Sinorhizobium fredii NGR234: one gene and its partner. The protein of the gene in region 1 interacts with the protein of each later gene in a pairwise test. Links are inferred from orthologs where the notes say so. Each region holds a gene or a part of one and is shown in the gene's direction. Other genes may lie near its edges. The genes, in order: NGR_RS26770 and NGR_RS15825.

What was found.
Region 2: the proteins of NGR_RS26770 (region 1) and NGR_RS15825 interact in binary tests that used the Escherichia coli proteins (3 or more experiments, as listed by UniProt). The link is inferred for Sinorhizobium fredii NGR234 from one-to-one orthologs.

The regions. Positions count from the first base shown.
Region 1 is NC_012587.1:3,285,306-3,289,118, reverse strand. Bases 7-3,507 are described here. They hold NGR_RS26770 (2-oxoglutarate dehydrogenase E1 component), read left to right. Parts: upstream 7-310; coding sequence 311-3,307; downstream 3,308-3,507. Other genes in these bases: odhB (2-oxoglutarate dehydrogenase complex dihydrolipoyllysine-residue succinyltransferase), read left to right, coding at 3,369-3,507; sucD (succinate--CoA ligase subunit alpha), read left to right, coding at 7-76. Also shown: more of sucD, read left to right, coding at 1-6; more of odhB, read left to right, coding at 3,508-3,813. UniProt on the Escherichia coli protein: E1 component of the 2-oxoglutarate dehydrogenase (OGDH) complex which catalyzes the decarboxylation of 2-oxoglutarate, the first step in the conversion of 2-oxoglutarate to succinyl-CoA and CO(2).
Region 2 is NC_012587.1:965,947-969,254, reverse strand. Bases 311-3,306 are described here. They hold NGR_RS15825 (ABC-F family ATP-binding cassette domain-containing protein), read left to right. Parts: upstream 311-861; coding sequence 862-2,751; downstream 2,752-3,306. Other genes in these bases: NGR_RS15820 (GNAT family N-acetyltransferase), read right to left, coding at 2,808-3,306; NGR_RS15830 (hypothetical protein), read right to left, coding at 311-542. Outside these bases: NGR_RS15835 (AMP-binding protein), read right to left, coding at 1-40; more of NGR_RS15830, read right to left, coding at 264-310; more of NGR_RS15820, read right to left, coding at 3,307-3,308. UniProt on the Escherichia coli protein: Genetic data indicate it may be involved in ribosome assembly or function.

The DNA.
Region 1 (3,813 bases):
GGAGCAGGCAGGCATCCGCGTGTCGCCGTCGCCGGCTCGTCTCGGCAAGACGCTGGTCGAAGTCCTCAAGGGCTGATCTCAAACCATTTGTCCGGGCCGGCCGATCCGGCCCGGACAACCTGCCTGCCGCGAGTTTCCTGATTGAAGATCAGGACGCGCGGCAACTTGGTGCCACGGCGACCCCGGCGCGTCCTTTCGCTGCGCGGTGCCGTAGGAACAGCAGGCGCCGGCGCGCCGAACGAACATGAACGACCGGGATACCCGGCATCCAACGTAAAGTCAGGAGGCGGACCCGAGTCCGCGAGAGACCATGACAAGGCAAGAGGCCAACGAGCAATTCCAGCTCACTTCGTTTCTGGACGGCGCCAACGCCGCCTATATCGAGCAGCTCTATGCGCGCTATGAAGCGGATGCGTCGTCCGTTTCGGCCGAATGGCAGTCCTTCTTCAAGGCGCTTGCCGACAGGCCCGAAGATGTGGTGAAGGCGGCCAAGGGGGCCTCCTGGAAGAAGAAGAACTGGCCGATCGCCGCCAATGGCGAACTCGTCTCCGCGCTCGATGGAGACTGGGGCACGGTCGAAAAGATCGTCGAGAAGAAGGTCAAGGCGAAGGCCGAGGAAGCGGCCGCCGCGACCGGCGTTCCGGTCAGCGAGGCCGAGGTTCATCAGTCGACGCGCGATTCCGTCCGCGCCATCATGATGATCCGCGCCTATCGCATGCGCGGCCACCTGCATGCCAAGCTCGACCCGCTCGGCCTTGCCGATCCGGTCGAGGACTATGACGAGCTTTCCCCGAAGACCTACGGCTTCGAAGAGAAGGATTACGACCGCAGGATCTTCCTCGACAACGTGCTCGGGCTCCAATACGGCACCGTGCGCGAGATGGTCGAGATCCTCGAGCGGACCTATTGCTCGACGATGGGCGTCGAATTCATGCACATGTCCAATCCGGAGGAGAAGGCCTGGATCCAGGAGCGGATCGAGGGACCGGACAAGGGCGTCGAATTCACCCCCGAGGGCAAGCGGGCAATCCTGCAGAAGCTGATCGAGGCGGAAGGCTTCGAGCAGTTCATCGACGTCAAGTACAAGGGCACCAAGCGCTTTGGCCTCGACGGCGGCGAGTCGCTCATTCCGGCGCTCGAGCAGCTCATCAAGCGCGGCGGCCAGCTCGGCCTCAAGGAGATCGTTCTCGGCATGGCCCATCGCGGCCGTCTCAACGTGCTCTCCCAGGTCATGGCCAAGCCGCACCGCGCCATCTTCCACGAGTTCAAGGGCGGCTCCTATGCGCCGGACGACGTGGAAGGCTCGGGCGACGTCAAGTACCACCTCGGCGCCTCCTCCGACCGCGAATTCGACGGCAACAAGGTGCACCTGTCGCTGACGGCGAACCCCTCGCATCTCGAGATCGTCAACCCGGTCGTCATGGGCAAGGCGCGGGCCAAGCAGGACCAGATGGCGACCGTGTTCGAGGGCGACATCATTCCGCTGCGCGAACGCGTCAAGGTCATGCCGCTTCTGCTGCACGGCGACGCGGCCTTCGCCGGCCAGGGCGTCATCTCGGAAATCCTCGGTCTCTCCGGTCTGCGTGGCCACCGCGTTGCCGGTACCGTGCATTTCATCATCAACAACCAGATCGGCTTTACCACGAACCCGGCCTTCTCCCGGTCCTCGCCCTATCCTTCGGACGTGGCGAAGATGATCGAAGCGCCGATCTTCCACGTGAACGGCGATGACCCGGAAGCCGTCGTCTATGCGGCCAAGGTCGCGACCGAGTTCCGGATGAAGTTCCACAAGCCGGTCGTCGTAGACATGTTCTGCTACCGCCGCTTCGGTCACAACGAGGGCGACGAACCGGCGTTCACGCAGCCGAAGATGTACAAGGCCATCCGCGCCCACAAGACCGTCGTGCAGGTCTATTCGCAACGCCTCGTCGCAGAAGGTCTGATGAACGAGGGCGATGTGGAGAAGATGAAAGCCGACTGGCGCGCCCATCTCGAGCAGGAATTCGAGGCCGGCCAGTCCTACAAGCCGAACAAGGCTGACTGGCTCGACGGTGTATGGTCGGGCCTGCGCACCGCCGACAATCAGGACGAGCAGCGCCGTGGCCGGACTTCCGTGCCGATGAAGCAGCTCAAGGAAATCGGCCGCAAGCTCTCTGAAATCCCGAGCGGTTTCAGCGCGCATCGCACCATCCAGCGCTTCATGGAAAACCGCGCCAACATGATCCAGACCGGCGAGGGGATCGACTGGGCGATGGCGGAAGCGCTCGCCTTCGGGACCCTCGTCACCGAGGGCACGAAGATCCGCCTGTCGGGCCAGGATTGCGAGCGCGGCACGTTCTCGCAGCGCCACTCGGTCCTCTACGACCAGCAGAGCGAGGAGCGCTACATCCCGCTCGCCAATCTGTCGCCGACCCAGGCGCGCTACGAGGTCATCAATTCGATGCTCTCGGAAGAGGCGGTGCTCGGCTTCGAATACGGCTACTCGCTGGCTCGCCCGAATGCGCTGACGCTCTGGGAAGCCCAGTTCGGCGACTTTGCCAACGGCGCCCAGGTGGTCTTCGACCAGTTCATCTCGTCGGGCGAACGCAAGTGGCTGCGCATGTCGGGCCTCGTCTGCCTGCTGCCGCACGGCTATGAGGGCCAGGGACCGGAGCATTCCTCGGCCCGCCTCGAGCGCTTCTTGCAGCTTTGCGCGGAAGACAACATGCAGGTCGCCAACGTCACGACGCCGGCGAACTACTTCCACATCCTGCGCCGCCAGGTGAAGCGCGACTTCCGCAAGCCGCTGATCCTGATGACGCCGAAGTCGCTGCTGCGCCACAAGCGGGCGATCTCCAGCCTTTCCGAGATGGCCGGCGAGAGCTCCTTCCACCGCCTGTTGTGGGACGATGCGGAAGTCATCAAGGACGGCCCGATCAAGCTGCAGAAGGATTCGAAGATCCGTCGCGTCGTGCTGTGCACGGGCAAGGTCTATTACGACCTTCTCGAAGAGCGCGAGAAGCGCGGCATCGACGACATCTATCTGCTGCGCGTCGAGCAGCTCTATCCGTTCCCGGCCAAGGCGCTCATCAACGAGCTCAGCCGCTTCCGCCATGCGGAGATGGTCTGGTGCCAGGAAGAGCCGAAGAACATGGGCGCATGGTCGTTCATCGACCCCTATCTCGAATGGGTCCTCGCCCATATCGACGCCAAGTATCAGCGGGTGCGCTACACCGGCCGTCCGGCCGCCGCTTCGCCGGCAACGGGGCTGATGTCCAAGCACATGGCGCAGCTCAACGCCTTCCTCGAGGACGCGCTGGGGGGCTGATCGAGCCCCTCGCCGCCTGCCAATCGACAGAAACAGCTATCTGATCAACGGAACTTAAATCATGGCAACTGAAATCCGCGTTCCTACCCTCGGCGAGTCCGTCAGCGAAGCGACCGTCGGGACCTGGTTCAAGAAGGTCGGCGATGCGATCAAGGCCGACGAGCCGCTTCTCGAGCTCGAGACCGACAAGGTGACGATCGAAGTGCCGGCGCCGGCCGCCGGTACGCTCAGCGAAATCGTCGCGCAGGCGGGCGAGACCGTCGGCCTCGGCGCGCTGCTCGGCCAGATCGCCGAAGGCGCCGGTGCCGCCGCAGCCGCTCCGGCTGCGGCCGAGAAGAAGCCCGAGCCCGCTGCTGCCGCTCCGGCTGCCCAGCCGGCCGCCGTTGGCACGCCCCAGGCTCAGTCCTCGATGCCGCCGGCCCCGGCCGCCGCCAAGCTGCTTGCCGAAAACAACCTCTCGGCCGACCAGGTCGACGGCTCGGGCAAGCGCGGCCAGGTGCTGAAGG
Region 2 (3,308 bases), 2.3 Mb from region 1 along the record:
GGAATATCGACAAATCGCCAGCGCCCAAAGCCACCTCCATTTTAGCGAGGCGGCATATTATTGCTGACTCTCGTCGTCAAGTATAAGCGCCGAACTAATATGCGGGCTTGCGCAGGAAGGTCTGCGACAAAACGCGGCACGCAGATCCGGCGCCAGACAAATCATCGCAATGGAGACGAAGACGGCCCGGCCCCGCGAAGGGGACCGGGCCATGGGAAGAAGTCTGTCCTGGGAGGACTAAAAGCTACACTGCAGATTCAGCTTTAGCGGCTAATGCCCTGGTAATATTCACCTTCTCCGCCGCGGACCAGCTTCGGCTGAACGGCGTAGTCGGAGACGGATCCGGTTGAGGTACGGTCGAGGGAACCGTTCGCGCGGCGAACCGCGGCCTCGTCGCCGGCCTTCGGAGCGCGTTCCGTAAACAGCGGCTTGTCGCTGATGCCTTCGTAATAGCTGCCGCCGGCAAAGGCAGCGGAGGCGCCACCCAGAACAGCAGTGGCGACAAGGGCGGCGGCGAGAGCGGTGTGGACTGCATTTCTCATGTTCAACACTCCTGATCAGGTCGTTCTCTTGAACGATGGGTTGGTCGCGACCACCTGCGATCGGATCAGTCTTTTCGAACGCGGCGGCCTTGCCGATGGCATTCGATCCGACCCGGATGATCGGAAGAGCAGTTCCTGCCGCTCTTCGCCGATAGATGTGGGGCCTCATGATGAGGTTTGGAAGTATTGATTATCGGAACACGTCGTCCAGGAATTGATAACAATAAGCTCTTGAAACCGTCGGCTCCGGCCTTATGGGGAGCCGCAGGCTCCACCTGCGACCCTTGCCTTCGCTGAAGAGTCCGGGCAAAAGGCCGCAATGATCCAGATCACCGGCCTTTCTGCCCGCGTCGCGGGCCGTCTTCTCATCGATAGCGCTTCCGTGACGCTTCCGGCCGGCACGAAGGCCGGCCTTGTCGGGCGCAACGGCGCCGGCAAATCGACGCTCTTCCGGATCATCACCGGCGAACTCGCCGCCGAGGCCGGCAGCGTCTCCCTGCCGAAGAACGCGCGGATCGGCCAGGTAGCCCAGGAGGCGCCGGGCACCGAAGAGCCGCTTATCGAGATCGTGCTGAAGGCCGACAAGGAACGCGCCGCCCTTCTCTCCGAAGCCGAAACCGCCACCGACCCGCACCGTATCGCCGACATCCAGACGCGGCTTGCCGATATCAGCGCCCACTCGGCGGAAGCGCGGGCGGCCAGCATTCTCGCCGGCCTCGGCTTCGATCACGAGGCGCAGCAGCGTCCAGCCTCCTCCTTCTCCGGCGGCTGGCGCATGCGCGTTGCGCTTGCAGCCGTGCTGTTTTCCGAGCCGGATCTGCTGCTCCTCGACGAACCGACCAACTATCTCGATCTCGAAGGAACCCTGTGGCTGGAGGATTACATCCGCCGCTATCCGCATACGGTCATCATCATCAGCCACGACCGCGACCTCTTGAACACGGCCGTCAACGCGATCGTTCACCTGGACCAGAAGAAGCTCACTTTCTATCGCGGCTCCTATGACCAGTTCGAGCGGCAGAAGGCGGAAGCCGACGAGTTGCAGATGAAGGCGAAAGCCAAGAACGAAGCGGCCCGCAAGCATCTGCAGAGTTTCATCGACCGCTTCAGGGCGAAGGCGACGAAGGCCCGCCAGGCCCAAAGCCGCATCAAGGCGCTCGAACGCATGGGCACCGTCGCGGCGGTCATCGAGGACCACGTCCAGGGCTTCTCCTTCCCCGATCCGGAGAAGCAGGTGGCCTCGCCGATCGTCGCCATCCAGGGCGGCGCGGTCGGATACGAGCCGGGCAAGCCGATCCTCAAGAGGCTCAACCTGCGCATCGACGCGGACGACCGCATCGCGCTGCTCGGCTCGAACGGCAACGGCAAGTCGACCTTCGCGAAATTCATTTCGGGACGCCTCCGGGCCGAAGCCGGCGAAGCGCGGATCGCGCCAGGCCTGAAGACCGGCTTCTTCGCCCAGCATCAGCTCGACGATCTGATCCCGACGCAGAGCGCCGTGGAGCACGTGCGGCGGCGCATGCCGGATGCGCCGGAAGCGAAGGTCCGCTCGCGCGTCGCGCAGATGGGCCTCTCGACGGAGAAGATGGACACCCCCGCAAAGGACCTCTCCGGCGGCGAGAAGGCGCGGCTCTTGATGGGGCTCGCCGCTTTCGATCAACCGAACCTGCTGATCCTCGACGAGCCGACCAACCATCTCGACATCGACAGCCGCAACGCGCTGATCACCGCCCTCAACGACTATTCCGGCGCCGTCATCCTGATCTCGCATGATCGGCACCTCATCGAAGCGACCGCCGACCGGCTATGGCTGGTGCGGGACGGAACGGTGACGAGCTACGATGGCGACCTCGAAGACTATCGAAGCGTGATCGTCGGCGGCCCCAAGGCCAAAGACGACAAGCCCAGGACGAACGGCTCGGACGAGGCGCTCTCGAAGGCGGACCAGCGCAAGGCCAATGCCGACAGGCGCGCGTCGCTGGCGCCGCTCCGGAAAAAGATCAACGAGATCGAATCCTTGACGGGAAAACTGGAGAAACTGATTCAGGCCCTCGATGCCGAACTGGCCGATCCGGCTCTCTATGAAAAAGCGCCGGCGAAGGCAGCACAACGGGCAAAGGAACGGTCCGACGCTGCCGCGAAGCTCGCTGAAGCCGAAGAGCGATGGCTCGAACTCTCGGCCGAATACGAAGATGCGATGGCGAGCTAGCTGGCAGGCGCGCTTCGGCGTCTCCTTCAGGAGACGGCGGATGGTTCACGGCGAAATCAGCCGAGTTCGAACGTGGTGATTCCGTAAATCCGCGCAAGCGGCAGGTCCGGCGCCAGTCCCCTGTACATCCGCGCCGTCTCGAACACCGGCTTCATGTTGTAGCGGTCGCAAAGCGCCCGCGCCGAGGCATTCGGCTCGGGAATGTCGAGATAGATCCGCGCCCCTGTCGCGCCTGCCGCCAGCTTTCGGAAAATGACGTCGGCACCTGTCTCGTTGTCGGCAAACAGCGGGCCGATCTTGAAGCCTTCGCGGCAGGCGCGAATCGTCCCATAGCCGGTGATCGCGCCGTCCCTTAAGAGAAGGACGCTTCGGCGTGTCGGCAACTGCTTCGTCCATTCGTGCAGAAAGGCGTCGCGGCGGGCCGGATTGAAGCGGCGGTCATAATCGGTCAGGGCCGCGAGGTGCACCGGGGCCGCGTCGACGAGCTGGGTGCCCGGCGGCTCTGACACATCGACGGCCGCGCCATAGCGGACGTTCGCGTGCGACCAGACAAAGCC